DNA from 2 places in the Pseudoalteromonas sp. Scap06 genome. Region 1 is predicted to be linked to the other one. Evidence: predicted binding sites of a transcription regulator. Region 1 holds the regulator's gene; the other holds the start of a gene.

Region 1 (14,167 bases):
TTAAAATGACGATGCAAGAAGTAAAAGATGAATATAAGAACTCTGAGGGGGATCCGCAAATCAAAGCGCGTATCAGGCAAACCCAACGTCAAATGTCGCAAAAGAGAATGATGCAGGATGTTCCCGATGCCGATGTTATTGTTACCAATCCTACTCATTACTCAGTGGCTTTAAAATACGACACAGAGCGAGCTGGAGCGCCTATTGTACTAGCCAAAGGTGTTGACGAACTCGCTATGCAAATTCGTAAAATTGCTTTAGGTAATGAAGTGCCTATTGTTGAGTCGCCTACTTTAACGCGAGCGCTTTATCATACTGCTGAAGTAGGGGATCAAATTCCCGATCAGCTATTTACTGCTGTTGCTCAAGTGCTTGCCTATGTATTTCAACTTAAACGGTTTAAAAAAGGCCGTGGAAAACGCCCTGTCGCGCTTAATAAAAAACTGCCAATCCCCGATGAATTCAAGTATTAACCGCTAACCAACTAACTTGGAATAGTTATTGCAATTTCAGCGTAGTGTCAATTTTTTGAAATTGTAGAGTTATGGAATTTAAAGCGGTATTACAACAACTTAATAAAGATAAAAAAGAATATGCAAAGGGCGTTGGTACACCGCTTTTAGTCTTAGCTGCGCTTGGCATGGTTATTTTACCCCTGCCTCCATTTCTGCTTGATATATTATTTTCGTTTAATATCGCGCTTGCATTAGTAGTATTACTGGTCACTGTATATACCATGAAGCCGCTTGAATTTGGCATGTTTCCAGCTGTGTTGTTAATCGCCACGATCATGCGTTTAGCACTTAATGTAGCCAGTACTCGGGTGGTACTACTTGAGGGTCATAATGGTGGTGATGCTGCTGGTAAGGTAATTGAAGCATTTGGCTCGGTGGTGATTGGTGGTAACTACGCCGTGGGTTTAGTGGTATTTTTGATTCTAATTATCATAAACTTTGTGGTAATTACCAAAGGTGCAGGGCGTATTTCTGAAGTGTCAGCACGTTTTACCCTTGATGCTATGCCGGGTAAGCAAATGGCGATTGATGCAGATATGAATGCTGGCTTTATTAGTGCAGAGCAAGCCAGAGAACGTCGTGATGAAGTAACCCGTGAAGCCGACTTTTATGGTTCTATGGATGGTGCTAGTAAATTTGTAAAAGGCGATGCTATCGCGGGTATCGTTATTTTAGTGATTAATATTGTAGGTGGTTTATTTGTTGGTATGATCCAACATGATTTGAGTTTTTCCCGTGCCATGGAAGTGTATACACTATTGACCATTGGTGATGGCTTAGTAGCGCAATTACCTTCATTACTACTTTCAATTGGTACTGCGATTGTTGTAACGCGTCAAAATGAATCGCACAATATGGGCGATCAGTTTAAGCAGCAGCTAGGAAACGAAAAATCGTTATTTATTGCCTCTGGTATCCTCATTACTATGGGTTTAGTCCCAGGTATGCCGCATATTGCATTTTTAAGTTTAGGGGCGCTTTTAGGTTACCTTGCATACTACACGCAGCAAAACAAACTTAAATTAGCAGCTGCTGAAGCCGAAGAAGCTGAAAATGCAGCCTCAGGTACCGGAATTGCGGCTAAACAAGAACAAAAAGAACTGGGTTGGGATGATGTACAGCAAGTTGATGTTATTGGCTTAGAAGTGGGTTACCGGTTAATTCCTTTAGTAGACCAATCACAAGGTGGCGAGCTATTAAACCGTATTAAAGGGGTGCGTAAAAAACTATCTCAAGAGCTAGGTTTTTTAGTGCCGCCAGTGCATATCCGCGATAATCTTGAGCTCGACCCAAATGCGTATCGCATCACCATGATGGGTGTATCAAGTGGTGAGGGTGAGCTTAAACACGGCGATGAACTGGCAATTAATCCTGGCCAAGTGTTTGGCCCGCTCAAAGGCATTGAAACTACAGACCCTGCATTTGGTTTAGATGCGGTATGGATAAAACCAGATCAAAAAGATGAAGCGCAATCTTTAGGTTATACCGTAGTTGATTCAGCAACCGTTGTGGCCACTCATATTAGCCAGTTACTCACAAATAGCGCCGCATTATTGCTTGGCCACGAAGAAGTACAAAACTTATTAGATATGTTAGGTAAAAGTCACCCTCGCTTAGTTGAAGGGCTGGTACCGGATGTATTACCGCTGACCACCATCGTTAAAGTACTACAAAACTTATTAAATGAAGGGGTAGCAATACGAGATATGCGTTCGATTGTTCAAACCCTTGTTGAGTATGGCCCTCGTAGCCAAGACCCTGATGTATTAACGGCTGCAGTGAGAATATCGTTGCGTAGATTAATCGTTCAAGATGCTGTTGGTATGTCTTCTGAAATCCCTGTCATAACCTTGGCGCCTGAGTTGGAACAGATGTTGCATCAGTCACTTCAAAATGCAGGTGATGAAGGTGCCGGAATAGAACCAGGACTTGCTGATAGACTTCAAACATCATTGAATGAAGCACATCAAAATCAAGAAATGGCCGGTGAACCTTCAATATTGCTAACGTCAGGAATGTTACGCACTGTGTTATCTCGATTTGTTAAATACACCATTCCAGGATTGCGAGTGATGTCTTATCAAGAGATACCAGATGAAAGACAGATCAAGATTGTCAGCTCTGTAGGCCAACAATAAGATTTTAAAGGGGTTTGAATTATGAAAATTAAACGTTTTTTTGCTAAAGACATGCGCACCGCACTAAAAGAAGTAAAAGAAGAGCTTGGTGTTGATGCGGTTATTATGTCAAATAAGAAACTAGCTAATGGCGTTGAAATTGTTGCTGCTGTTGATTACGACAAAGCCGCGACAAAAGCGCCAGAGCAACCTCAAAGCCAACCAGCTGCAAGTGCTTCATTTGCACATACCCAGAGCTCACATAACTTTGTAAAACCAGAGCCACAGCGTGCTCAACCTAAGCCACAAGCAAAGGTAGCAGACAGTTTACAAGCTTTATTAGAACGTCAATCTCCCCGTCCTCGTTCAGCAGAGCTTGCGTCAATGTTTTCACAATCAGGTATTGATACTTCTGGCCATTATCAAGAACAAGAAGCTGTGCAATCTCGACCTAAAAATATGTTTGAACGTGAACAAAGTGCGCCTGCACGTCCTCGTACTCAAGCTGATAGCTTAGGTTTTGATGATTTAGACAGTGGTTTTGACGATTTAGACTCACCGAGTGCACCGCGTCAGCAAACGATGCAAAACGAGTCGAGTGATATAAGCACCATGCGCGAAGAAATGAACGCAATTCGTCAATTACTAGAACATCAAGTGTCAGGTTTAATGCAACAAGATATGGCACGTCGTGATCCAACCCGTGCATGCATGATTGACCGTTTAGTGGGTATGGGAATAGATAAAGACGTTGCTGAGCAGATGGCATGCTTTGTACCTGATGATGTATCTCGCCAACAAGGTTGGAAAGCCTTATTGAATATGGTTGAAGATCAAATGCAAACCACTAACAACGAAATTCTTCGCCAAGGTGGTGTTTATGCTCTAGTGGGCCCAACAGGGGTAGGTAAAACCACCACCGTTGCAAAATTAGCTGCATTAGGTGCGCAAAAGTATGGTGCTGATAAAGTCGCGCTTATTACCACTGATACCTACCGTATTGGTGCGTATGAGCAGCTAGCAACTTACGGTCGAATTATTGGCTGTGGCGTAAAACAAGTTAAAGATGCAAATGAATTAGCAGAAGTTTTATACCATTTACGAAATAAACGTCTAGTCTTAATTGATACAGCAGGAATGAGTCAGCGAGATTTACGCTTAACTGAGCAGCTTAATACCTTAATGCGTAATCAACGTGTGGATATACGTAGTTATTTAGTATTAAGTGCTACAGCGCAAATCAATGTATTACAAGAGACAGTAAGGCACTTTAAAAAAGTACAGCTTAGTGGGTGTATTTTTACTAAGTTAGATGAGTCATTGAGTTTAGGTGAGATTATTAGTATTGCGATTCAAAATCGTCTCCCAATAGGGTATCTTACTAATGGTCAGCGAGTACCAGAAGATATCAGAGTGGCAAATGCTGAAAAACTAGTAAAAAAAGCTGAGCAATTGTATTTAAAAAGAATAAAAGCACAACAATCAAGACACCAATCAGTGGCGTCGAACACAGTAGAGATGTATGATTAACACAGTTTTAGATCAAGCAAGCGGCCTTCGCAAAATGAGCAACAATAATAATAACGGCGTAAAAGTTATCGCTGTCACCGGCGGCAAAGGTGGAGTGGGTAAAACAAACGTATCCCTTAACACGGCAATCGCGTTAGGCCAACAAGGCAAGCGTGTGCTGGTATTAGATGCTGATTTAGGGTTAGCTAATTGTGATGTTATGCTTGGACTGCGTGTAGAGCGCAATTTGTCTCATGTTTTATCAGGTGAATGTGAACTCGAAGATATTTTAGTTGAAGGCCCCGCAGGCATAAAAATAGTACCTGCAACATCGGGATCGCAAAGCATGGTTGAGCTATCTCCTTCAGAGCACGCCGGACTTATCCGTGCATTTAGCGAGCTTAACACCGATTTTGATATTTTAATTGTGGATACCGCAGCGGGTATTTCTGACATGGTATTGAGCTTTTCTCGCGCCGCACAAGATGTGGTTGTGGTGGTATGTGATGAGCCAACCTCAATTACTGATGCTTATGCACTAATTAAAGTACTGAGCCGTGAACACGGCGTAATCAAATTTAAAATTGTTGCCAACATGGTGCGTAGCTTACGTGAAGGGCAGGAATTATTTGCTAAACTATCAAAAGTAACCGACCGATTTTTAGATATAACCATGGAGTTGGTTGCAACAGTTCCTTATGATGAGAATATGCGCAAATCAACGCGTCGCCAAAAAGTGATAGTTGAAGTTTTTCCAGGGTCTCCTGCTGCGATTGCTTTTAAAACACTGGCGACAAAAATTACTAAGTGGCAAACACCTAGTCAAGCCTCGGGTCATTTAGAGTTTTTTATTGAGAAGCTAGTTAGTAACTAACGATGACAATACCGGTGAATAGAGCTATGGGATATCAGTCAGCACAGAATTTAAATATGATTGTTGAAAAGCATGCCTCATTAGTCAAAAAAGTGGCATGCCATTTAATTGCTCGTTTACCGGCCAGTGTGCAACTAGATGATTTAATTCAATCAGGTATGATTGGCTTAATAGAGGCTTCAAAAAACTTCGATGCCAGTAAAGGCGCGAGTTTTGAAACCTTTGCGGGTATTCGTATTCGTGGTGCAATGATAGATGAAATGCGACGAGGTGATTGGGTTCCACGTTCAGTTCACAGAAAAAGTAGACTAGTAGCAGAGACGATAGTCGCGCTTGAAAACAGTTTAAATCGTGAACCTAAAGATAGTGAAGTGGCTGAAAAACTTGAAATTTCGTTAAATGAGTACCATCATATTTTAAATGATGTCAATGTAAGCAAAGTTTTGGGCATTGAGGACCTTGGTATTGACGATGATGTGATTACACCTCATGGCCAAGATTTAGCACTAGACAAACCTTTCAATAATGTTAAAAATGAACGGTTTAATGAGTCTTTACTCAATGCGATAAAGTCGTTACCGGAAAAAGATGCAATGGTGCTTTCTTTGTACTATAACGATGAAATGAATTTAAAAGAAATTGGGCATATACTCGATGTTAGTGAGTCGCGTGTAAGTCAGATACATGGTCAGGCGATGATTAAGCTTAAAGCAAAAATCAATGACTGGATAAACTAGAAGTAAGTAAATAAAGGTTCAGGCCTCACTGGAGGATGTTTTGGATAAAAACATTAAAATTCTTGTTGTTGATGATTTTTCAACAATGAGACGTATTATTAAAAACCTGTTGCGCGATTTAGGTTTTACCAATGTTCAAGAAGCGGATGATGGGTCAACTGCTTTACCTATGTTGCAAAATCAAGTATTTGATTTTGTTGTAACAGATTGGAATATGCCAGGCATGCAAGGTATTGATCTTTTGAGGGCAATTCGAGCTGATGACAAATTAAAGCATATTCCTGTTTTAATGGTTACAGCAGAAGCTAAAAAAGAACAAATAGTAGCTGCGGCCCAAGCAGGTGTTAATGGTTATATTGTTAAACCATTTACTGCAGGTACATTGAAGACTAAATTAGAAAAAGTGTTCGAACGCTTAGGTTAATGAGAGGGAGAGGCTTATGTCAGCACCTGCTGCGCCTCAGATTACTTTAGAACAAGCTCGCCAGTTGGTTGTTTTTTTAGAAAATGGTGAGCAAGATAAAGCGAATCAGTTAATTTTAGAAACAGCTTCACAAGAGCAATCACAGTTATTTGCTGAGGTAGGTAAGTTAACGCGTCAATTACATGAAGCTTTAAAGAGTTTCGAGTTAGATACGCGCTTAACAGACATTACCACTGATGCCATCCCTGATGCTAAGAAACGCCTCAACTATGTCATGGAAATGACTGAGAATGCAGCCAATAAAACAATGGATGCAGTTGAAGCTAGCTTACCTTTAGCGCAAGAAATTGCTGACGAAATTTCTGATATCAAGCCAACGTGGGATCGGTTAATGAACCGGGAAATTGAGCTTGGTGAGTTTAAGTCACTTTGTCATAGTATTGATAAGTTTATGAACAGCTCTCATCATAAAACTGATGAGTTGCAGATGTTGATGACCAATGTATTGATGGCTCAAGACTATCAAGATTTAACTGGTCAGGTTATTCGTCGTGTTATTGAACTTGTGCGTGAAGTTGAAGAAAGCTTGATCCACTTGTTAACTGCATTTGCAGCACAAGGTGAGGTTGAGCCAACACAACAGACCGAACAACCAGAAGAAACAGAAGATTCCATTGTTGCACAAACACTAGCAGGCCCTGAAGGGCCTATTATTGATAAAGAATCGCGTAATGATGTTGTATCTGATCAAGATGAAGTTGATGATCTATTATCAAGTTTGGGCTTCTAATAGGAGAGTACTGCATGAGCTTTGAAGTCGATGAAGATATTTTACAAGACTTTTTAGTAGAGGCCGGAGAAATCCTTGAGCTTTTATCTGAACAGTTAGTAGAACTGGAAAACAACCCAGATGATACTGAACTACTAAACGCAATATTTCGTGGTTTCCACACTGTAAAAGGTGGCGCCGGCTTTTTGGCAATGACAGAGCTTGTTGATGCATGTCATGGTGCTGAAAACGTGTTTGATTTATTGCGCCAAGGTGTAAGAACAGTTAACTCTGAATTAATGGATGTAATTTTACAAGCGCTCGACACCATTAATGAAATGTTTGCCACAATTAAAAATCGTGACCAGCCAGAACCTGCTGATCCAGAGTTACTTGCAGTCCTTCATAAGCTTGGACAACCACCGACGGCAGAAGAGCTAGCCGGCGATGCTGTAGTTGAGGAAGATACAGCCTCTGTTGAAACCCCATCAGTAGAACCTGAGGCCGCTGTAGAACAACCTAGCAATGATTCTGAAGAAGACCCATTCGCATTTGATGAATTATTTAGCGGCCCAGATAGTAGTAGCTCAGACTCTCAGATTGATGAAATAACTGAAGATGAGTTCGAAAGTCTTCTTGATGAGCTTCATGGTAAAGGCCAGTCCACGCAAGAAAAACAATCCCCATCAAGCGACAGTGATGTAAATGGCGATATTACAGATGATGAATTTGATAGCTTATTAGATGAGCTTCATGGTGTTGGTAGTTTTGGCGAAGTTACTCAAAGCACTGCAAGTACACCACAGCAAGCACCATCAGCTCCTGTAGTAGATTCACAAAATAGTGACTCAAGCGCGGGCGATGATGAAATAAGTGACGATGAATTTGAAGCTTTGCTAGATGAATTACATGGCAAAGGTGCACCTAAAGCTATAGAAGTATCGGCTCCGGCAAGTAAACCTGAGCCCGTAGCCGCAAACAAGTCTGCACCTGCTGCTACACCGAAACCTGTACCAAAACCTGAACCGAAACCGGTACCAAAAGCAGAGCCTGCTAAGCCGGCGCCTGCTCCACAGCCAGCCAAGGCCGCGCCGCCTAAAAAAGCAGCGCCTCCACCGGCAGAAACAACGGTTCGTGTTGACACCAAACGTTTAGACCAAATAATGAATATGGTAGGCGAGCTGGTACTTGTGCGAAACCGTTTGGTGAGTCTGGCAACAAACTCTGACAGCGAGGCTATGGGCAAAGCTATTTCTAATTTAGATGTAGTGACTGCTGATATCCAAGGTGCGGTAATGCAAACGCGAATGCAGCCAATCAAAAAAGTGTTTGGCCGTTTTCCACGTGTAGTTCGAGATTTAGCACGAACGCTACAAAAAGATATTAATTTATTACTTGTTGGTGAAGACACTGATTTAGACAAAAACTTAGTAGAAGCATTGGCAGATCCATTGGTGCATTTAGTGCGCAACTCAGTGGATCATGGTATTGAAATGCCAGATGTTCGTGAAGCATCGGGTAAACCTAGAACGGGTACTGTGACCTTATCAGCTTCTCAACAAGGCGATCATATTCTACTTACCATCCAAGATGATGGTGCCGGTATGGATGCTGAAAAGCTTAAAAAGATTGCGATTAGTAAAGGGGTGCTTGATCACGACCAAGCGAGTCGTCTTTCTGATACTGAAGCGTATAATCTTATTTTTGCACCTGGTTTTTCAACTAAAGAAGAGATCTCAGATATTTCCGGCCGTGGTGTTGGTATGGATGTGGTTAAAACAAAAATCACTCAACTCAATGGCTCGGTGAATATCAAATCAGAAATGGGTGTTGGTACTACTTTAGAAATTAAAGTGCCACTTACTCTAGCGATACTGCCTACCTTAATGGTAATAGTTGGCGAACAAACCTTTGCGTTGCCGCTGGCGGGTGTGAGTGAAATATTCCATTTAGATTTAACAAAAACCAATGTGGTTGATGGCCAGCTAACTATAATTGTTCGTAAAAAATCAATTCCACTATTCTACCTTGAACATTGGCTCATTAAAGGCGCCGATAGAGGTCAGCGAAAAGCACAAGGTCATGTGGTTATTGTGCAAATAGGAACTCAAAAAGTGGGTTTTGTTGTTGACTCGCTCATTGGTCAAGAAGAAGTGGTAATTAAGCCTCTAGACGCATTACTTCAAGGTACACCAGGTATGGCAGGTGCAACAATTACCTCTGATGGTGGTATTGCACTGATCCTAGATGTGCCAAATATGTTAAAGCATTACGCTGGATAATTAAAAGTAGGCATACATTTTATGCCTACCCATTCATTGAATAAGAGAGCGAAATGGCTGTTAAAGTTTTAGTAGTTGATGATTCAAGCTTTTTTCGCCGCAGAGTGAGTGAAATACTTGAACAAGACAGCGGCATTGAAGTTATAGGTTTCGCTGTAAATGGTCGAGAAGCTGTCGATAAAACAGCTCAACTACGACCCGATGTGATCACCATGGATGTTGAAATGCCTGTGCTTGATGGCATCAGCGCAGTTAAAGAGATAATGGCGAGTAATCCCACTCCTATTTTAATGTTCTCGTCGTTAACGCGTGCAGGGGCATCTGCTACCTTAGATGCACTTGATGCTGGTGCGATGGACTTTTTACCGAAAAAGTTTGAAGATATCGCACGTAACAACGACGATGCAATTAAGTTACTACAAAATAAGGTTAAGGAAATAGGTCGCCAGCGTATTGGTAGAATCACAAGAGCGCCAGCCTCTCCTAGTATAAGTAAACCAGCACCAAGCACGTCTGAACGCTTTTCTAATCTCGCTAAAAAGCCAATTGTTCAACCTGATCGCAGCTTCAATAATACAGCTCCTGTACCAACCAGTAGTGGTACATCAGTGCGCGCAAGTGGTAAACAGTATCAACTAGTTGCTATTGGGACATCAACAGGTGGACCGGTTGCACTGCAAACTATATTGACTCAGTTACCTGCTAATTTCCCACACCCAATACTACTCATACAACACATGCCTGCGGCATTTACACCTGCGTTCGCAACCCGATTAGATAGCTTGTGCAAAATTAAAGTAAAAGAAGCACAGCAAGGCGATAGGCTTCAACCTGGCTGTGCATATTTAGCACCAGGTGGGCAGCAAATGATGGTAGAAGGACGGGGTTCAAACAGAACACTACGCGTATTTGAAGATAAAAATGAACGAGTAAGCTATAAGCCTAGTGTTGACATAACCTTTGCTAGTGCAGCAAAAGCATACCAAGGTGATGTACTTGCCGTTATTTTGACTGGTATGGGCGCGGATGGTCGTGATGGTGCTCGTATGCTTAAACAAACTGGCGCTACAATTTGGGCTCAAGATGAAAAAAGCTGTGTTGTATATGGTATGCCGCAAGCAGTAGCAAGTGCAGGATTAGCAAGTGAAAGCATAGGTCTTCATGATGTTGCTGCGCGTTTAAAAAGAGAGATTGGCTGTGGATAAGCTTTCTATTTTAGGATTATTGGTTGCATTAGGTGCTATTGCAATCGGTTATTCTTTAGAGGGAGGTGTGGTATCTGCTCTGTTTAATGGGCCTGCACTTATTATTGTATTAGGCGGCACATTAGGAGCAGTGATGCTGCAAACATCAGCCAATACATTTAAGAAAATGCTTAGTATTACTCATTGGGTTTTTGTTACTGATGACCACGATATTGAAGATACGATTGAACAAGTAAAACGCTGGTCGCATAAAGCCCGCCAAGAGGGCTATTTAGCGCTCGAAAACGAAGCACTTACTCACTCTGACCCTTATGCCACTAAAGGACTGAGTTTATTAGTCGATGGCTGCTCAGATCAAAAGCTTCGTGATACTCTCGAGATTGATTTATTACTTGAACGAGAACGATTGCTGGAAGCTAGCCGAGTGTATGAAGCGATGGGAGGTTACAGCCCAACCATTGGTATTTTAGGTGCTGTGCTTGGACTGATCCAAGCTATGTCGTTTATTAACGATCCTGAGCAATTAGGAACGGGTATTGCCACTGCATTCATTGCGACTATATATGGTGTAGGTTTAGCTAATTTACTGTTTTTGCCGATGGCCAACAAATTAAAGCAACGGGTTGAGCAAAAAATGCTTTACCATGAAATGCTAGCTGAAGGCGTTATTGCCATTAGCCAAGGCGAGAGCCCTATTAATATAGAATTAAAGCTTGAAGCTTACCGCGTTGAACGTCCTATATTACAGGCTCATTAGCGGTTATGCTTCGCCGTCGCTTACGTCATCAAAACGTTAAAAGCCAACATACTGAGCGTTGGCTAGTCTCTTATGCAGATTACATGACCATTATGTTTGCATTTTTTGTTGTATTGTATGCTATTGCAATAAACAAAGAAGACAATATACAAGTTTTATCTGACTCTCTTGAGCATGTTTTTGATAAGTCAGCTAAACAATTTTCTCAGCAAGGTAAGGGAGTAAACGGCGATGCTTTGTTGCTTGAAAGAGTGACTCCCGAGGCTGAAGTTTTATATGGCGAAAGTATTCAAAAACAAGAACAAGGGCCAGTATTGCTCGATGGCCAAAGTGATAATAGCAATATCAGCCAGCGTCACTTAGGTAAGCCACTCGACAGTTTACTGGTCAAACTACAGTCGTCACTCATTGATGAAATACGTAGTGGCGATGCAAGCTTAGAGCTTAGTCAAGATTGGCTGGTTATTGAACTTAATTCTGGGTTGTTGTTTGCCAGCGGTAGTGCCGTTGCGCATAACCAAGCTAAAGACGTTGTAAAAAAGATTGAAGCAATAATCGCACCTGTCGATAACTATATAAGAGTGCGGGGATACACAGATAACGAAACTATTCGCAATGAAATATTTCGCTCTAATTGGGAGTTGTCGGTGGCACGTGCAACATCAATATTAGTTGAATTAGAGCGCTTAGGTATTCAATCTGCGCGCATGGCAATTGAGGGATATGGCCAATACTCACCTTTTGCCGATAATGATACCGAAGCAGGGCGGGCTGAAAACCGCAAAGTGGTGATTGCGCTTTCCAAATACGGCTTGGTTTTAGAGTCAGCGGATGAGGATACTGAGCAGCAACTTCCTGAAGCTATTAAACCAGCTGAAGTTGAGCTGCCTACTCAAGACGATACAATAAAAATAATTCGCTTAGAGCATGGTGGTATTCGTGTTACTACGCGTAATGAACAGTAATTAGGATGTAATGTGAAAATCTGGACAGTAGCCAATCAAAAAGGAGGGGTAGGTAAAACCACTACAGCGGTTAGCCTTGCTGGCATCCTTGCGCTTCAAGGTAAGCGAGTGTTACTGATTGATACCGATCCACATGCATCATTAACTTATTACTTTGGCATTGATTCAGAAGATTTAGAGGTCAGTGTTTACGATATTTTCAGTCGCGGGTCGAGCATGAAAAGCGAGGAAATATTGCAAGCATTATGCCCTTCTACTATAGAAAATCTTGATATTTTACCTGCCACAATGGCGATTGCTACACTTGACCGTAGTATGGGTAATAAAACGGGGATGGGCCTGATTTTAAAAAAAACATTGGCTAAAATTGGCGAGCATTACGATTACGCAATTTTAGATTGTCCGCCCGTTTTAGGGGTACTTATGGTCAATGCCCTTGCTGCTTGTGAAAGAGTGCTGGTGCCAGTACAAACTGAGTTCTTAGCGCTTAAGGGGCTTGATAGAATGATGCGTACTATGGAATTAATGCAAACCTCGCAAGCGAAAAGCTATGAATATACTATAATTCCAACTATGTATGATAAGCGCACCAAAGCGTCACTTGAAGCCTATAAAACATTACAAGATACGTACAAAGAAAAAGTATGGCCAGGTGTAATTCCTGTTGATACAAAATTTAGAGATGCGAGTTTAGCGCAAAAAGTGCCTATTGATTTTTGCCCTAATGCCCGTGGAGTCTATGCTTATAAAGCATTGCTCGAATATTTAATAAAACAAGGTTAATAAATGAGTAAGCAATTATTTGCTAATGAAAAAGTAGTCACTCAGTATTTAGGGGCGTTATTATCTGATGACGTACCAGCGAAAGACCTTGAGCCTGTTGCTAAATTGCTTGAGCAGGTAGCGTATGAAGAGCAAAAAGAGCAACCACTTCAGGTTGAATCGGTAGTTGAGCCGGTTGTTGAGGTTGAAAAACGCCATGAGCAGGTAACGAATGTAGAAATAGATTCTCACCAAGTTCAGCAGCTTAAAACTGAACATGATGTAGCACTTGGTAATGAAGCTGAATACTTTGATGGTGAATTTCAGGCATTATTTTTTGAGGTAGCAGGACTCACTTTAGCAGTGCCATTAAAAGCGTTAGGCGGCATTCATGAGCTTGGGGAAGTGAATCATTTATTTGGTAAACCTAAATGGTTTAAAGGTGTCATGATCAACCGAGAAGAAAAGCTCAATGTTGTTGATACTGCACGCTGGGTTATGCCTGAAAAGTATGATGAGCAGTTAGAGGCATCTTTAAATTATCAATATCTAATCACTTTAGGTGATAGCCAGTGGGGTTTATTAGCAGAAAAACTAATAAATAACATTACATTGAGTAAAGAAGATGTAAAATGGCGTACAAATGACAGTAAGCGCCCATGGCTTGCTGGAGTAATTAAAGAAAAAATGTGTGCTTTAATAGATGTTAATAATTTAAATGCACTATTAGAGAAGGGCTTAGATAGCCGTCACAAGTAATGACCATTACGAGGTAAGAGCATGAGTGAAGATAAATTACTGTCAGCTAAAAAAAATGCAGATAATAATGATGAAATTTTACAGTGGGTTACGTTTAAGCTAGAAGATGAAACTTATGGCGTAAATGTAATGCAAGTGCAAGAAATACTGCGTTACACCGAAATTGCTCCTGTCCCAGGTGCGCCTTCGTATGTGATTGGTATTATCAACCTGCGTGGTAATGTTGTTACCGTTATTGATACTCGCTCTCGCTTTGGGTTACCTGACATTGAAGCGACCGACAATTCACGTATTTTGATTATTGAAGCTGAAGAACAAGTAATTGGTATTTTAGCCGATAGCGTGTCTGAGGTCGTGTATTTACGTAGCTCAGAAATTGACAGCGCTCCAAACGTGGGTACTGAAGAAAGTGCTAAATTTATTCAAGGTGTATGTAACCGCGATAATGAGCTACTTATTCTGGTTGATTTAAATAAACTACTTAGTGATGAC
Region 2 (17,601 bases), 360 kb from region 1:
GGAATATCAAGAAACATACGATAAAGTAAATAAAATACTCCCTATATTAAATGAAGGTCGCTTTGAATAGTGAAACCATTTCGGCTCGTTTTCAATTAAACCGCAGTTTAGCCGTGGATCAGCTCAAAGATAATAAAAAAAAGCGCGCCAGTGCAGTGATGCTACCTTTGATTGATATAGATAACGAAGCACATGTTTTATTGTGTAAGCGGCCAACCTATTTACATCACCACCCTGGGGAGATTTGTTTACCGGGTGGTAAATTTGAAATTAATGATGTTAACCTGCGCACTACGGCACTGCGTGAATTACATGAGGAGCTAAACATTCCCCCGCATAATGTTCAAGTTTTAGGCCAGCTGCCGGAATACTCTACCCTTACTGGATTTACTATACGTCCTTTTGTGGGCTTAATTAAAAAAGAAACGGTATGGGAGAACGATCATAACGAAGTACAAGCCAGCTTTTTACTCTCTATAAAAGCACTGAACAACGAAGCTAATTGGCAACCAATCCCCTTTGAACGTAATGGAAAAGCCCTAACTTTAAATGGCTTTATCACTCCTCACGGGCTTTTGTGGGGTGCCACAGCCAGCATTATTAAAAACTTTACAAAACAACTCGCCATACCAGTTTAAATCTTTGCTAATAAGGGTTACACACCTGCATTTCCACGTTATTATAGTCGACCGTTCAAAGAACAGCTTAATGCTGAGAAAACTAAGTAGAGACACACATTATGATCAGTGCATTTGACATGTTTAGCATTGGTATTGGCCCCTCATCGTCACATACCGTCGGCCCAATGCGTGCATCACGCTTATTTGTTAATGACCTAGATGAGCAACAACTATTAGCAAATGTAACCGATGTAAAAGTAGAGCTTTACGGCTCACTGGGGCAAACAGGTGTTGGTCATGGTTCGGGAAAAGCAGTGATCCTTGGCCTAGCCGGTTATGACCCTGAAACCATTGATGCCGATTTAGTGGACGATATTTTAGCAAAAATAGAAAATGAGCAGGTTATTTATCTAAACCAAACTCATAAAGCTAAATTCCCTAAACAAGGCGCTATTGTTTTTCATCGTAGAAAAACACTCCCTAAACATTCCAACGCAATGGAAATTATTGCCTATAACAATGGCGAAAAAGTATATAGCAAAGTTTACTACTCTATTGGTGGCGGGTTTATTGTTACAGATGAAGAGTTTGAAAAAGAAAAACAAGCGGCCTTAGATATTCGCGAAGAAAACCCTGCCCCGTTCCCGTTTGGAACGGCTAAAGAATTACTCGAAATGTGTAAAGAGTCGGGTTACAGCGTATCAACGTTAATGATGAAAAACGAAAAAACCTTACGCAGTGAAGAAGCCATAAAAGATGAATTATTTAATATTTGGCAAGTAATGAAAGCCTGTATTGAACGTGGTATGCGTACCGAAGGTATTTTACCTGGTGGTTTGAAAGTAAAACGCCGTGCACCAAGCTTATATTTAAAGCTCAATGTAGAAGTGAGTAACGATCCACTTCGTGCTATGGATTGGGTTGATTTATTCGCATTAGCAGTGAATGAAGAAAATGCAGCAGGCGGTCGTGTGGTTACTGCACCAACAAATGGTGCAGCTGGTATCCTACCAGCCGTATTAATGTACTATCATACTTTTATCAAAGAAGTTGATCGCGACATTGCTACTCGGTATTTATTAACCGCGGCCGCTATTGGTATTTTATACAAAAAAAATGCCTCTATTTCAGGTGCTGAAGTGGGTTGCCAAGGTGAAGTTGGTGTTGCCTGTTCAATGGCTGCTGGTGCGCTGACTGAAATTGTTGGTGGTAACGTGGTACACGTAGAAAATGCCGCTGAAATTGGCATGGAACATAACTTAGGATTGACCTGCGATCCAGTGGGCGGCTTAGTGCAGGTACCTTGTATTGAGCGTAATGCAATGGGCGCTATTAAAGCAATTAATGCTTCTCGTCTTGCTATTCGCGGTAGTGGAGAACAAAAAGTATCGCTTGATAAAGTAATTAAAACCATGCTCGATACCGGTAACGATATGAAAACAAAATACAAAGAAACCGCTCGCGGTGGATTAGCGGTTAACATTATCGAGTGCTAATTAGATAGCATAAAAAAAGCCGCTTAGTTGCAAAACTAAGCGGCTTTTTCATTACTGTTTATGGCGGTTATTTAACTGGCAATTCGATATCAGCAAATAATTTATCAACATCGTCTTGATTACGCAGCAAACTTGCTCGCTCTACTCGCTCTTTGGTTAAATGCGGTGCAAAACGTTCGATAAAGTCATACATGTAGGTACGTAAAAAGCTACCTTTTCTAAAACCAATCTTAGTGGTGCTTGCTTCAAATAAATGGCTAGCATCAATGCACACTAAGTCGCTGTCGTTTACCTGGTCAATTGCCATAGATGCAACCACACCGACACCTAATCCCAGGCGCACATACGTTTTAATAACATCGGCATCGGTGGCGGTAAATACAATATGCGGCTCAAGCCCATAGGCGTTAAATGCTTTATCAAGCTCTGAGCGACCAGTAAAACCAAATACATAAGTGATCAAAGGATACTGCGCTATATCTGCCACCGTTAAGTTATCGACTTTTTTCGCAAGGGGGTGATCTTTAGCAACCACAATACTGCGATTCCAGTGATAACAAGGCAACATAACTAAATCTGAATATAAGTGCAGTGCTTCAGTAGCAATCGCAAAATCTGCATCACCGCGCGCAGCTGCATCCGATATTTGCTGCGGCGTACCTTGGTGCATATGCAGTGACACTGCTGGGTATTTTTGGGTAAAGCCTTGAATTACGCTTGGTAACGCATAACGTGCTTGGGTGTGCGTAGTCGCAATATTAAGTTTACCTTGATCGGGCAGCGTATGTTCATTAGCAACCGCTTTAATGCCCTCAACTTTTGAGAGTATTTCTCGCGATATGTTAATGATTTCTTCGCCAGCACCTGTAACGTGAGTTAAATGTTTACCACTACGGCCAAAAATTTGTACACCTAGTTCATCTTCTAACATACGTACTTGCTTAGAAATACCAGGCTGGGAGGTAAATAAACTCTCAGCGGTAGCTGAAACATTTAATTTATGATTTTGAACTTCTACGATATATCTAAGTTGTTGTAATTTCATGGCTATGTAGTTTCGTTATAATTCACATTGACAGATAAAAGCGCACCCTAATTAATAGGTAACTATATAAAGGCTGATTAAGGTTACACAATGTAACAATTAATTTATTGAAATTTCAGGTTAACACAATAAATAAAGTTGAGATAGCAATGATTATCAGCAAACAAAACATAACACATTAAGATTTAAACGCTTTATGCATGGTGTTTTTTTTAGTTAATCGGCGCAAAGTTTCCCACCTTTTATATATTTAATGTAAGATTAGATAATAAGGTTAAGAATTTGAGAATTATAACATGATCGTTTCCATTATAATTGTATTAATTGTTGCGCTTATCGTCATTGCACTGTGGGTTAGTGCTGTTCAACAACACAAAGAAAAACAAGAAGCTGAACGACGTAAAGAGCTAACAAAACAAAAAGCTATCATTGAAGAAACTGAAGAGGCGTTAATGAATAGCGCAAATATCCCTCTTTCAGAAGCAACTCAGCGAATATTACAACGTCGTATTCATGATGCGCTAAGTAATATGGTGTCTATTTCAAGCGGTGGTAGCGGACTAAAAAACCGCTTAAAAGAAGCAAAAGAGCGACTACAAAATCCGATTCAAGACGGCTCGGATGGTTTTGTTTTGCCAGGTAATGACAAGCAACTGATATCACTAATACAGGGTATAAAAAAGCTCCGTACTATTATCCGTTCTGAGCACAACAAGGGGAAAGTTGACAGCCAAGCGTTTATTGCAGAAGACAAACGCCTTGAGAAGCTACAACTAAGAATCAACATTGAAAGCCAGATAAAACGTGGTCTAGCAGCTCAAACAGCCGGTATGGTTGGCTCTGCTAGGCAGTACTTTGAAAAAGCATCGACGACGCTAAACAGTGTGTCATTTAATGATGATTACATTACTGCAAAACGAGTTGAAGTTGAAGGCTATCTAGAAACAATAAGCACTGAATTAAAGGCATCAAACGCTACATCATTGAAGAAAAAGAACGAACAAGAGCAAGATGATTTAGACGTACTGTTTGCACCGAAAAAGAAATGGTAATTCATTATCTAATAAAAAAGCCCATACAACTGTATGGGCTTTTTTATAACTGAAATTTAGTCACTATATAAATTTACATACCCAAACTAAATCTAGCTATTTAACAAAAGCATTAAGATAAAAATGCAAACTTAATAATAAACAGTGCCGTTAAAATCCAAACACTAATACTTACCTGATCTTTTTTACCACACAGTACTTTAACTGCTGTATAAGAAATAAAACCCAGTGCAATACCGTGTGCAATTGAAAAGGTCAATGGAGTCATTAACAATACAACACTCACTGGAATTGCATCGGTCATATCATCCCAGTTTACAAACTTTAAGTTTTGTAGCATTAGAACAGATACATATAAGATTGCCCCTGCTGTTGCGTATGCTGGTACCATTTGTGCCAAAGGTGCAAAAAACATCATTAATAAAAAGCAGCAACCTACAACTACAGCCGTTAAGCCCGTTCGCCCCCCCACTGATACCCCTGCTACAGATTCTATGTAAGACGTTGTTGTTGAAGTACCTAGCATTGCACCGGCAATGGTTGCAGTGCTGTCAGCGCTTAATGCGCGACCCAAGCGCGGCATATTGCCGTTTTTATCTGCTAGGCCCGCTTTTTGAGTAACCGCTACCAACGTACCTGAGGTATCAAATAAATCAACAAATAGAAACGCAAAAATAACACTCAACATAGACAGTTCAAAAGCAGCACTAAAATCAAGTTGCATAAAAGTTGGCATTATTGAAGGTGGCATTGCAACAACACCATGATATTCAACTAACCCCATCGACACTGCAATCGCGGTAACGAGTAAAATACTAATTAATACACCGCTTTTAAAATCGCGATAAAGTAATGCCGCAATAATAAAAAAACTAAAAATAGCTAATAGCGGACCCGGTGACGTTATATCGCCTAGCTGCACAAGTGTTGCTGGGCTTGATACAATAATACCAGCACTTTTTAGTGCAATAAGCGCTAAAAATGCACCAATACCGGTTGCTATTGCTTGTTTGAGCACCAGGGGGATTGCATTAATAATCCACTCTCGCACCTTAAATAAGCTTAATATTAAAAATATACACCCTGACATAAACACCGCGCCCAGCGCTGCTTGCCAGCTATAGCCCATACCTAACACCACGCCATAGGTAAAAAATGCATTTAATCCCATACCCGGTGCCAATGCCAATGGATAATTGGCCCACAACCCCATAATAAAACACCCTATTGCAGCGGCAATACAGGTTGCAACAAAGGCAGCACCTTGGTCCATGCCTGCTTCTGCAAGCATAGCTGGGTTAACGAATACGATATAAACCATCGTAATAAATGTAGTCATACCGGCAATACATTCACGGCGAACCGAAGAATCATTTGCACGGATTTTGAATAAGGCTTCGAGCATAATAAACTTGTGGTTGTAAAAAGTGGCGAGATTTTAGCATAAAAATAACTTTTTACAGGACATTTTACCTTGCTATATACTAAACTAGCTAAGTGATTAAAATAACAAACGAAGTAGCATGATCAAAACGACACCAAGTGGCCAAGACTTAGAGCAACAATTAGACAACATTCTTTCTTTTGTAACGCAACCAAGCGATGCAAATCCCCCTGCGAGCTCTAAAAACACCGATCAAGACACATTAAATAAAGCTCTTTATTACCTTAAAAATGAACAAGGCGCCTTAGCCGCAAAATGGATGCGTTTAGCAGCAATGGCAGGAAACTATCGTGCACAGTTTTACTTAGGGCTATTTTTCATTAAAGGCCAAGGTGTGCCACAAAGTGTATTTCATGGGGCTGCGTGGCTCAGCTTAGCTAGTAGCCAAGGATATGAGCCAGCAATAGAGGCAATGAGCGATATACGCAAACACATTAGTACCAAACGACTTAAAGACGCCCAGTGTTATGCCGCCAGCTTATATGAACAAATTCATCAGTTACAATTTTCACATTTGATCCCTATAAGTCACGAAAAATAGTTTTACTACCTAGTAACTCATTCCATCTGTAAATTAATTAAGCGTTTTATAAGTTAAATGCAACAACGCTTAATTTTTTAAACTACTGTATACCTCATGCATTTCAAGATTTATTTAGTTATAGATTAAAAAGCTACCGTCAAAAGTATTCATCCCCAAAAATTATAATCTATTGTTATATATGAACTATTTATTTTTAAATAGTTTCATTATCGTGCTCAGCTGAATAACTGTACAAAAAAATAGCAAAAAACACTTGCACCAAACAACTGTATAAACTACTGTATACATGTACTGTATAAAAACCCAGTGAGTGAGACGATTATGTTACAGCCTATTACCGTAAGAACAGTTAAGAGCTACCAACAAGATGACCAATCTGATTGTGTTAACGTTGTACAAATTGAAGATGAGATTTCAGCGACGTTTGAATTATTAAAAGTATTACACCAATACAATAGCTTAAATGCATGGACACTTTTAATTGCGCCAGACCATGTACCTAGTAAAGCGTTACTTGATTCATGTTCAATTGATACCAGTAAATTATTAGTTATACGCCAAAAACATTTAGTTAATATAGAGTATGTTTTAAGTTCTGCACTTCACAATGGAAATTTTGCAGCGGTGATCACCTGGACCGACATAATAAATAATCAGCAACTATCACAGTTATCATTAAACCTGAGCCATACACGCACTAAGCTGTATTGCTTTAGCAAAAAAAGCGCTCAAGCTGAGATTTCACTAACGCAATAAGCTTGGTAAACTAGCGTTTTAATACACAGTACATTTATTATGACCTCTAACGCCCTACTATGTTTTTGTGGCAGTCAGCAACTTTATGCTGATTGCTGTGAACCTTTTCATTTAAAAACCAAACAGCCACAAACACCTGAGCAACTTATGCGTGCTCGCTACAGTGCATATGCGGTTAAAAAAGCGGCTTTTGTTCGTGAAAGTTACGCAAAAGAAAAGCAAGCTGAAAACTCACTATCAGAAATTAAGGACTTTGCAACTAGTTGCCGCTTTATAAACTTAACCGTATTAGATTCTGGTTATAATGATGAAACAGGGTTTGTAAAGTTTAAAGCCCATTACTTTTACCAAGACTTGTATTGCGAGCTGGCTGAGCATTCAAGATTTATTAAAGAAGATGAACAGTGGCGATACCTTGATGGTGAGATCACACCGGTTGCTGATATCAAAGTGAAACGCAATGATACTTGTCCTTGCGGCAGTAATAAAAAGTATAAAAAGTGTCATAGTGTATAAGTAACAACCACAAAAAATGGGCCACTTGGCCCATTTTCAAAAACTACACTAAACGCAACTTAGCGCTTTATTCGTCATCATCTTCATCGAAGTCTTGACGCTGTGCAGGTCTTGCTAAAATCTCTAAGTAGAAAGAGGTTAAACCTTGCTTTTCAATTTCACTGATGTGATTGTTAATTTCAGCAACGTGAACAACTTGGGCTTCTTCAGCCGTGTTACCAAACTTACAATCGAATGCCCAGTAGTCGGCATCAACAGGTAAAGTTTTATTACGTTCTCTTTTCAAATATTTTTTCACTTCATGCTTTGCAGCATCAACCATACGAGGGTATTTGATTTTCTCATGATTCAGCGTGAATGTTTTCTTCATTACGTTCCTAATTACCTTGGTTTAATGATAATGGCATTTAATGTCATACCATTTGCGCCATTATAGCAATTGCATTTAAATTTTGGATGCTTTTTTTATATTAAATCTGTTATTAACATAAAGCACCTATAAAACCACTAATATAAACACGGTTTATTACAATCCAATGGCGCCTAAAAAATAGCATTTAATAAAATTCAATTAGGCACTAAACAAATGTAATGGCTGGTGGAGGGCATCATTTTGTAAATCATCATAAAATGCCACCGCATCCATTTGAGGGTTTGATAGCTCGGTGTTGGTATTTTGAATTCGTCGACGTACCGCTAATTCACAGTTATCAATTACGTTAAGTGGAATGTGGTTTTTATCATCACGAATATTAAATGGCTCAGGTTTTAAGCACTGAGTTAACTTTATCTCACTCATCCCTTCGGCGCTTCCCATTTTTGCTAAAAGTTCCGTGTTATTTTTGCCAATTAACATATTAAAACTCTCAGGCGCCAATGGCTGCTTTGGGCCCGCACCTAAGTGTTTACGCAAGGTCTCTTCATCAGCTTGATAACCACTTGCATCACTTTTAGGTAAGTGAAACTCACTAAAATCGAGCGCATCATGAGATAGCATTGCTAATAAAAGAGCAAATTCACCCCGACGGCTTTCATGCACACTTTTATTGAGTCGTGTTTTTAATTGACTCTCTGTGATTAACAAATCACCAATCTGCATAGACTTTAGCCTATTTAACTAATTAATAAGTATTTATCGGCTAAATTTGAATTTTCTTTAGCTTTTTTCTTTACTTAAATAAGAAGTTTGCTATTATCTGCCGCGTTGCATTGGAGGGGTTCCCGAGCGGCCAAAGGGATCAGACTGTAAATCTGACGGCTCAGCCTTCGCTGGTTCGAATCCAGCTCCCTCCACCACTTTTCTTAGGCTAAGTTAAGTGGGGCCAAATGCAATAAAAATTAGTGTGGAGGGGTTCCCGAGCGGCCAAAGGGATCAGACTGTAAATCTGACGGCTCAGCCTTCGCTGGTTCGAATCCAGCTCCCTCCACCACTTCTCTTTACTACCTCGTTTTATGTTCTAATTATTCAAAAACCCATTGTAAACTCATCCCATGCTTATTTAACCAAGCGCTTGCTTTTTTGTATTCTGAATAAAATAAACCTACACGATGCCAAAATTGTGCACTGTGATTTAAATACTTTAAATGCGCTAACTCATGCACAATCACGTAGTCAATTACCCAGGTGGGTGCGCTTGCAAGGTGTAAATTAAAGGTAAGCTCACGCCTGCGGTTACAACTGCCCCAGCGACGCTTATACAATTGAATACGAATATTACTCGGTAGCTTTTCACCCATCAGCTGACAATAGTAGTTAACTCGCATTTCAATATAGCTTTCTAATTTCTCATGCAAAAACTGCTCTAGCAAACTTTGATACATTTGCGTTCGATGCTTCACACGTGAAGAAAGACTCAGTAACAGTGTTTGGCTTTCATTGTGCTGCTGCCATTGAGTGCGTGCTGCGTTTTCAAATTGCACATTAACAGCTTCATTAAATAATTTAATGCTATTGGTTTTAAGTGGAAACTGTCGTGTATCGGCTTGAATTTGTTGCTTATGTAACTGAGCATCAATCCAGCCCTGTTTACTCAACAGCCATTCGTTAATTTGTGTTTTCGTTACAAAATGGGGCGCATACACAGTAAGTTCTCGTTGTGCGACTTTAATAGCCACTGTTTTTCGCCGACGGCTTCTTCTTAACGTATAATCTAACAATCTAAAGTGCCTATAAGTTATTATAAAATAAAACTTTCTCTATTAGCTTAATAAGTTAATTCGTAGGAGAAAAAACCAGTTAGTAGGTATCGTTTTAATATTGCTCGATACTAAATAGGCTAAACGATGGATCATAAATCTACCCTTGGCTATTTTAACTGTTGAAGTTTTACTAAACAAAGCCGCTAGCTCTCGAGTTGCACTTTTATGACATTATAATCATGAGAAGTGATTTCATGGCTATTACCACTATTGTCTTTAAAATACATAGAAAAAGTCACGCCATGATCAGCCAATATGGTTTTCACTTGATGCTGCTTAAGATGCTTAAGCCAAATAACAAATTGCTCCCCAGTTGCAGCAAAAGCGATTCCTTTACTACGCCCATCGCCTTCAAATAAAGCCAATCGTGTAGTAGCGCTTTCATCTTCAAGTGTTAAAGGACCTTTTCCCTCTTCATTCCAAAAGGCTAACTCCTCTACTACGGTAAAACCAAGCACCTTTTCATACCACTCAATAGCTTGGTTGAGGCTTTGAACATTTAAATGACAATGATCAATTCCCGAAAGTTTAGGTGTCATCGCGTTGTTCACCAATTTCAGACTTAAGCTGAGCTAAAAAGTCGTGCATGTATGCAGTGCGTCTTTGTGCTTCGGCTTTTGCAGAAGGAGTATTCATACTCTGGGCAATATGCAGTAATTTAATAAAAAAATGATCTAGGGTGTACTTTTTATCGTCAGCTTCTCGGTTTAAACAAAATGGATCATCGGGGTTGTATAATAATCGACTAATAGAGCCGCCTACTTTCATACAACGGCTTACGCCAATAGCACCCAAGGCATCCATTCTGTCAGCATCTTGTACAATCTGTGCTTCAACCGTTTTAATAGCAATATTGGCGCTAAAACTATGTGCGGCAATGGCATGGTGAATATCATCAAATAGCGCGTCATCATAGCCAATAGACGCTAAAAAGTTAATCGCTTTATCCGCGGCCATTGTTGATGCCCTTGCTCTATCTGGGTGATTTTTAGCCACTGCAACACAATCATGCAACCAAGCTGCAGGCAATACAATCGCCATATCAGCCTGCTCTGCTATACATAGCTGCACAGCAACACGCACTACCCGTTCAATATGGGTAATATCATGGGCAACATCCGCATGTACTAAGGATGTAATAAAGTCTCTGCATTGCTGATTAAGTTGCTGTAATGAGGGGCTAAGAGCTGAATTGTCCACCGAATTTCCAAAAATCTATTTAAACGAGTTAATAATGGCTACTTTACCGCGATTTATAAGCCCCTTGCAAAACATTCATTGTATGTTGCGCGAGCCTTGACTAAAATACAGCGCTTATTTATTACTACAGAGAAGCCTTATGTCATCTGCCGTTTACCTGCAAGCTGGTCGCGATAAATCATTAAAAAGAAAACACCCTTGGTTATTTTCTAAAGCCATCAAAAAAATTAAAGGTAAACCTGGATTAGGTGACACGGTAACCATACACGACAGTGAGGGTAAATTTTTAGCCACCGCAGCTTACAGTCCTCATTCACAAATACGTGCTCGTGTTTGGAGCTTTGACGAAAAAGAAGTGATTGATCAACATTTTTTTGAGCGTCGTCTTCGCCGTGCTTTAGAAGCTCGCAGCCATGCAATTGAAGAAGGTGGACTTACCGGCTTTAGGTTATGTGCAGCAGAATCAGACTACTTACCCGGTATTACCATAGATAAGTTTGATAATGTAATTGTGTGTCAATTACTAAGCGCAGGCGCAGAACGTCATAAAGGTGAGATTGTTGGTGCTTTAATGGCTATTTTCCCAGGCTCTACTATTTATGAGCGCTCAGATGTAGATGTTCGAACCAAAGAAGGGCTAGAGCCTATTAAGGGCGTACTTTGGGGGAGTGAACCCACTGCACCTGTCATAATTGAAGAAAATGGTTTAAAAATTGAAGTTGATATTCTAGAAGGCCATAAAACTGGTTTTTATTTAGATCAACGAGATAGCCGTGCTGCACTGGAGCGTTTTTCAAAAGATAAAACCGTATTAAATTGCTTTAGTTATACGGGAACGTTTTCTCTTTATGCCCTGCGCGGTGGCTGTAAACATGTAACCAATGTTGATGTTTCACAACCAGCACTTGATACAGCGAAGCGCAATGTTGAGCATAACAACCTTGATTTAAATAAAGTCGACTTTGTAAAACAAGATGTCTTTAAATTATTACGCCAATACCGTGAAGACGGGGTGATGTTTGATACGATCGTTATGGACCCGCCTAAATTTGCCGATAACAAGGCGCAGTTAACTGGGGCGTGTCGCGGTTACAAGGACATCAATATGATTGCGATGCAAATTTTAAAGCCCGGCGGCACTTTGCTAACATTCTCATGCTCTGGTTTAATGGAACAAAACTTGTTTCAAAAAGTAGTCGCAGATGCAGCCCTTGATGCAGGTAAGGATTTACTGATCATGGAGCGCTTAAATCAAGCAGCTGACCACCCTATTGCAGGCAGCTATCCTGAAGGTTTTTACCTTAAAGGGCTTATTTGTAAGGTTTACTAAAAACTAATTAAGTAGTTAGTTAAACTCTACAATTTCAAGCCCTGCGGTTATCGTGCCATCCTCTTCTGTGCTGGCACGTATTACCTTAACGGTGGCTTTTAACGGTGCAATGCTCGGATGTGTTGATGCAATATCAACCGATAAAATTGAGTTAAGCTCTAACAAATCATCGAGTTGTAATGAAAGACCCGTTGCACTTAAATCAAGGCAGGTGCCAGTGTAACTGAGCCCAGCAACAGGCTCTATTGAGGTTAACTTCGCTGGCGTGTTAACCTGCATACGTCTATAGTTTCGCTTATCTTCAGTAAACATAATTCCCTCTACACAATATTATTAATTTTTTCTCGTAGTACAGCGATAGAAAAAGGTTTTACAACGTAAGCATCACACCCTGCGTCAAAGCCAGCTTGTTGTTCAAGCTCCGACTCAAGTCCAGATATCATAACCACCGGAATGTTTTTTGTCTCTGGCGTGTGTTTAAGTATGCGACACGTATCATAACCATCGAGTCCTGGCATACACACATCAAGCAAAATAATATCGGGCGGATTTGCAATCGCAGATGCTAAACAACTTTTACCTGAGTCAGCATAGCTCAAATCAAATATTGATGCTAACCCTGCTTTGAGTATTTCAAAATTGAAATACTCATCATCAACCACTAACAACTGTCGCGCTTTGTGTTTTATTAATGAGGACATAGGTATGTCATTTCCTTCTCAAGTTAGTCCCTCTGTTAACTTACTTAGCTTAATAGAGAATAAAGAGATTATTCAATTTCTTTTATCGCATTTAACACACGTTTTGCTGAAATTGGATAAGGCGTACCTAAGGTTTGTGCGAATAAGGATACGCGTAATTCTTGCTGCATCCAAAAAATAGCCTCAACATCAGTAGGCAATGGCATTCCTTTAGGTGTTTTATTCGTTAGTTTTTTATATTCTTGCGCTACTTTTTCAAGCTCTAACACACATAATCTATCACGATTTGGGTCAACAGGTAGTTTTTCTAGGCGTTTTTGAATCGCTTTTAAATAACGAATTAAATCGCCGAGTTTGTCTGCCCCATGTTGACTGACAAAGCCTTTAAAAATAAGTGATTCTAGCTGAGACTTAATATCCCCATGAGCGGTGATCATGGTTAAATCTACACGCCCTTTCATTTTTTTATGCAGTGCATGCGCAATACTCAGCACTTGCTCAACCTGTGTAGCAATGGCCACAACGGTATCGCCTAACTCGCCGCGAATATGCTCTTTAACCGTTTCAAATGCCTCACTTGTACGAATGTCACCATATTTAACTAATAGGCTGTCAACGCCTGATGCAATGCAGTCATCAATTAAATCGGCAATTTTACCAAAAGGATTAAAGTACAATCCTAATTTAGCTTTGTTTGGTAGGTTTTGCTGCAGGTATTTAATTGGTGATGGCACGTTTAAAAGTACTAAACGACGTAAACCTTGCTGGTGCGCTAATTGCGCTTTTATTTCGTTATCGAATAGCTCTACTGCGGCCGTTGATTTTTTATCCACTAGTGCTGGGTAGGCTTTAATTTCGTATTGACCTTGCTTTTTCACATACGATGTTGGTAACTCACCAAAATCCCACTGGATTAAATCGGTTTTTTCTATGCCTTTGTCGGCCACTTTAGATAAGGTGTCTGTCACTTTGCCTTGAAGCTGCGCTTTAAGCTTAGCTAAATCGAGCCCACGGGCAAGAAGTTGGTCGTTTTCATCACGTACTTCAAACTGCAATCTTAAATGAGGAGCAAGGGCTGTTAAATCCCACGCCTCAGGGTCGACTCGCACGCCAGTCATGCGCAATAACCGATTACTTAGTGAGTCGATTAACGAGCCTTGTAGAGGCTCTATGGCCGCTAAAACCGCGTCGGCATAATTAGGCGCAGGGACAAAGTTACGGCGAAGTGACTTTGGCAATGACTTGATTAACCCACAAATTAGCTCATGACGAAATGCCGGTATATGCCAATCAAAACCACTTTCTTGAACTTGGTTTAATAGCGCAACCGGTATTTGTACAGCAACACCATCAACTGCTTGGCCTGGATCAAAATGATAAGTAAGCGGCAGCATTAAGTTATCTTGTTGCCATGTATCTGGATAATCAAATTCAGTAATGCTACTTGCACCATGCTGCATGAGCTCTTCTCGCGTCATGTGCAGGTAGTGTTTGTCTTGCTGTTTTTGTGTTTTATACCACTTAATAAACGCAGCACGATTATTAATATCGTTCGGTATTTTTTTCTCGTAAAACTCAAATAAGGTTTGTTCATCAACTAAAATATCGCGCCTACGAGATTTGTTCTCGAGCACTTGAATATCTTCAATTAATTCGCGGTTATATTGTAAAAATCCTTCATTGAGCCCCAGCTCTTGTTCAACCAGCGCTGTGCGAATAAATAACTCACGGCTTACTTTTGGGTCAATATTGCTGTAAACACAGCGGCGCTTATTAACAATTAATAAGCCATACAAAGTTTGTTGCTCAAAGGCAATGACCGCACCGGGTTTTTTCTCCCAATGAGGCTCTGTGTAGCTGCGTTTTACTAAATGCTGAGCGAATGGTTCTACCCAGTTCACATCAATTTTGGCATTAATACGAGCATAGAGTTTACTGGTTTCCACCAACTCAGCCGACATCATCCATTTTGGACTCTTTTTAAATAATCCTGAGCCTGGGAAAATATGAAATTGGCTATTACGCGCACCTTTATATAGCTGCTTTTCGTCTTTAAAACCGATGTGACTGAGCATGCCACTTAAAAGTGCTTTGTGAATAAGCTCGCTGTCTGCAACATTAGTGGTGGCTTTCATTTTCATTTCATTGCACACAGTGCTGATTTGATAAACGATATCTTGCCATTCACGAATACGCATATAGGCTAAAAAGTCTTTTTGACATAACTTTCTAAACTGGCTGTTAGTCAGCTCACTTTGCTGCTCTTCTAAATAATTCCACAGGTTTAAAAAGGCGATAAAGTCAGAATCAGGATCGTCAAAGCGACCATGTTTTTCATTTGCGGCTTGGCGTTTTTCTTGTGGTCGCTCGCGGGGATCTTGAATTGAGAGCGCGGCAACAATAACTATCACCTCACGCAATGCACCCAGTTTATGCGCAGTTAACACCATTTTTGCTAAACGCGGGTCAACCGGCAAACGACTTAGCTCCCGCCCAGATTGTGTTAGGCTGGTTTTTTGATGACGCTTAGCCGCTTTTACTGCTTGTAGCTCTTCAAGCAATGTTAAACCATCATTAATATTTCGGCTATCTGGAGCTTGCACAAAAGGAAATTGCGCCATATCACCCAGCCCAAGGGCTAACATTTGCAAAATAACTGATGCTAAATTAGTACGTAATATTTCAGGGTCAGTAAATTCAGGACGCGATAAAAAGTCATCTTCTGAATATAAACGAATACAAATACCCGCTTCAACACGTCCACAACGCCCCATTCGCTGATTAGCACTGGCTTGCGAAATAGGCTCTATAGGTAAACGTTGCACTTTTGTGCGATAACTATAACGACTAATTCGCGCTGTACCCGGGTCAATAACATAACGAATACCAGGTACTGTTAGCGATGTTTCAGCGACGTTGGTAGAGAGTATAATATGGCGGCGCGAATGCGGCGCAAAAATGCGGTTTTGCTCAGCGTTCGATAGCCTTGAATACAAAGGTAATACATCAGTGTGTTTTAAATTACGCTTGCTTAGTGCATCAGCGGTATCGCGTATTTCTCGCTCACCATTCAAAAAGATCAGTATATCGCCAGGACCTTCGGCGCAAAGTTCATCTACCGCATCAAAAATCCCCTGAAGTTGGTCGCCTTCGGCTTCCATATCTTCTTTTTGAATATCACTAATTGGGTTATAGCGTACATCAACTGGAAACGTTCTTCCTGATACTTCAATAATAGGTGCATCATCAAAATGCTTAGAAAAGCGCTCAGGGTCGATAGTTGCTGAGGTAATAATAACTTTTAAATCGGGGCGCTTAGGGAGTAAATTTTTAAGATAACCTAAAATAAAATCAATGTTTAAGCTACGTTCATGCGCTTCATCAATAATAATAGTGTCGTATTGATTTAAAAATCGGTCTTGTTGTATTTCAGCTAATAAAATACCGTCGGTCATCAGTTTGATGTAACTGTTATTAGATACCTGATCGCTAAAACGAATTTTAAAACCGACCTGCTGGCCAAGCTCGCATTGCATTTCTTCTGCGATACGGTTGGCAACACTGCGTGCTGCTAAACGCCTTGGTTGTGTATGGCCAATGTAGCCCTCAACGCCTCGGCCTAGCTCTAAACACATTTTAGGTATTTGTGTGGTTTTGCCTGAGCCAGTTTCACCAGCAATGATCACCACTTGATTATTAGCAATGGCCTCTTTAATGGTGTCTTTTTTTTGACTAACCGGTAACTGCTCAGGGTAAGTAACTTTAGGTAGCCCAGCTAAGCGCTGCTCTCGCAGCGTTTGACTACGACTGATATCAGTCGCAATTTTTTCAAGCGCACTGGTAAGCTTTGCCTCGTCGGTGATTTTTTTAACGCCGTGAAGACGTTTTTTAAAACTGAATTGATCTTTTTTTAAGCACGTTTTTAGCTCGCCAAACAACTGACCTAGGTTTACCACCTGCATACCTTATAAAAATTAGTCAAAGAGCCCCGATTGTAGCAAATTAAATGGCTGGGGTTAATCCTGTAAAGAATATAACAATCAGCGGATTATTATATAAACCACCAGCCACTAACTAATAGTGTTTATTCGTCACTAAAAATACCTACGTAGGTTGCTTGCGTATTCGATTTACTCGCACGATACATGCCTGAAGTATTAAACGGCAGACTAATACTGCCTTTTGTATCAATAATAATAACACCGCCTGTGCCCCCTATCGGTTTAAGCACCTCGTTTATTACTTCATTACCTGCTTGGTCTATGGTTTTACCTTGGTACTTTACTCGCGCACAAATATCACTTGCCACATTATAACGAATAAAATATTCGCCGTGCCCAGTTGCCGAAACCGCACATGAGGCATTTTCAGCAAAAGTGCCTGCGCCAATAACCGGTGCATCGCCAATACGACCAAAACGTTTTGCGGTCATTCCGCCGGTTGACGTGCCCGCCGCTAAATTACCTTGTTTATCCAGTGCCACCGCTCCGACTGTGCCCACTTTATAATTTACTGGTAACGCTTTATGCGCTGCCTGATAATCTTTACTGGTATTTTTGCTCGCCTCGAGTTTCTTTTTGGCTTTTAATAAAGCCTCATAACGATGCTCAGTATCAAATATATTGTTCTCTACTAGGCTCACGCCTTGCTCTTTGGCAAACTCTTCTGCACCTTGACCACTTAACATCACATGCACTG

Evidence for each region. Region 1 encodes FliA, which starts transcription of late flagellar genes. Its sites were predicted from a motif close to CTAAAGNTNNNNNNNNNNNNGCCGATA; they were not measured.
Region 2: a site for FliA is predicted at 8,607-8,633, ahead of FLM47_RS09420 (VC2046/SO_2500 family protein). Genes of this name have one in related genera too.

Annotation. Positions count from the first base shown of each region.
Region 1 covers NZ_CP041330.1:2,415,999-2,430,165, reverse strand. The annotation lists gene flhB (flagellar biosynthesis protein FlhB) at 1-473, shown strand, start outside; gene flhA (flagellar biosynthesis protein FlhA) at 545-2,653, shown strand; gene flhF (flagellar biosynthesis protein FlhF) at 2,675-4,162, shown strand; gene FLM47_RS11265 (MinD/ParA family protein) at 4,155-5,015, shown strand; gene FLM47_RS11260 (RNA polymerase sigma factor FliA) at 5,042-5,752, shown strand; gene cheY (chemotaxis response regulator CheY) at 5,793-6,176, shown strand; gene FLM47_RS11250 (protein phosphatase CheZ) at 6,193-6,966, shown strand; gene FLM47_RS11245 (chemotaxis protein CheA) at 6,981-9,227, shown strand; gene FLM47_RS11240 (chemotaxis response regulator protein-glutamate methylesterase) at 9,281-10,432, shown strand; gene FLM47_RS11235 (flagellar motor protein) at 10,425-11,189, shown strand; gene FLM47_RS11230 (flagellar motor protein MotB) at 11,195-12,154, shown strand; gene FLM47_RS11225 (ParA family protein) at 12,167-12,937, shown strand; gene FLM47_RS11220 (CheW domain-containing protein) at 12,941-13,675, shown strand; gene FLM47_RS11215 (chemotaxis protein CheW) at 13,697-14,167, shown strand, end outside.
Region 2 covers NZ_CP041330.1:2,050,727-2,068,327, forward strand. The annotation lists gene pabB (aminodeoxychorismate synthase component I) at 1-70, shown strand, start outside; gene FLM47_RS09375 (CoA pyrophosphatase) at 63-638, shown strand; gene FLM47_RS09380 (L-serine ammonia-lyase) at 740-2,116, shown strand; gene cysB (HTH-type transcriptional regulator CysB) at 2,184-3,161, opposite strand; gene FLM47_RS09390 (hypothetical protein) at 3,458-4,213, shown strand; gene FLM47_RS09395 (NCS2 family permease) at 4,326-5,618, opposite strand; gene FLM47_RS09400 (tetratricopeptide repeat protein) at 5,737-6,198, shown strand; gene FLM47_RS09405 (SulA-like leucine-rich domain-containing protein) at 6,523-6,957, shown strand; gene FLM47_RS09410 (YchJ family protein) at 6,997-7,473, shown strand; gene FLM47_RS09415 (DUF6172 family protein) at 7,541-7,843, opposite strand; gene FLM47_RS09420 (VC2046/SO_2500 family protein) at 8,045-8,572, opposite strand; tRNA gene FLM47_RS09425 (tRNA-Tyr) at 8,685-8,769, shown strand; tRNA gene FLM47_RS09430 (tRNA-Tyr) at 8,819-8,903, shown strand; gene FLM47_RS09435 (M48 family metallopeptidase) at 8,935-9,630, opposite strand; gene FLM47_RS09440 (VOC family protein) at 9,816-10,211, opposite strand; gene FLM47_RS09445 (HD domain-containing protein) at 10,201-10,872, opposite strand; gene FLM47_RS09450 (class I SAM-dependent methyltransferase) at 11,012-12,202, shown strand; gene FLM47_RS09455 (PilZ domain-containing protein) at 12,218-12,514, opposite strand; gene FLM47_RS09460 (two-component system response regulator) at 12,523-12,903, opposite strand; gene hrpA (ATP-dependent RNA helicase HrpA) at 12,972-16,859, opposite strand; gene FLM47_RS09470 (isoaspartyl peptidase/L-asparaginase family protein) at 16,988-17,601, opposite strand, start outside.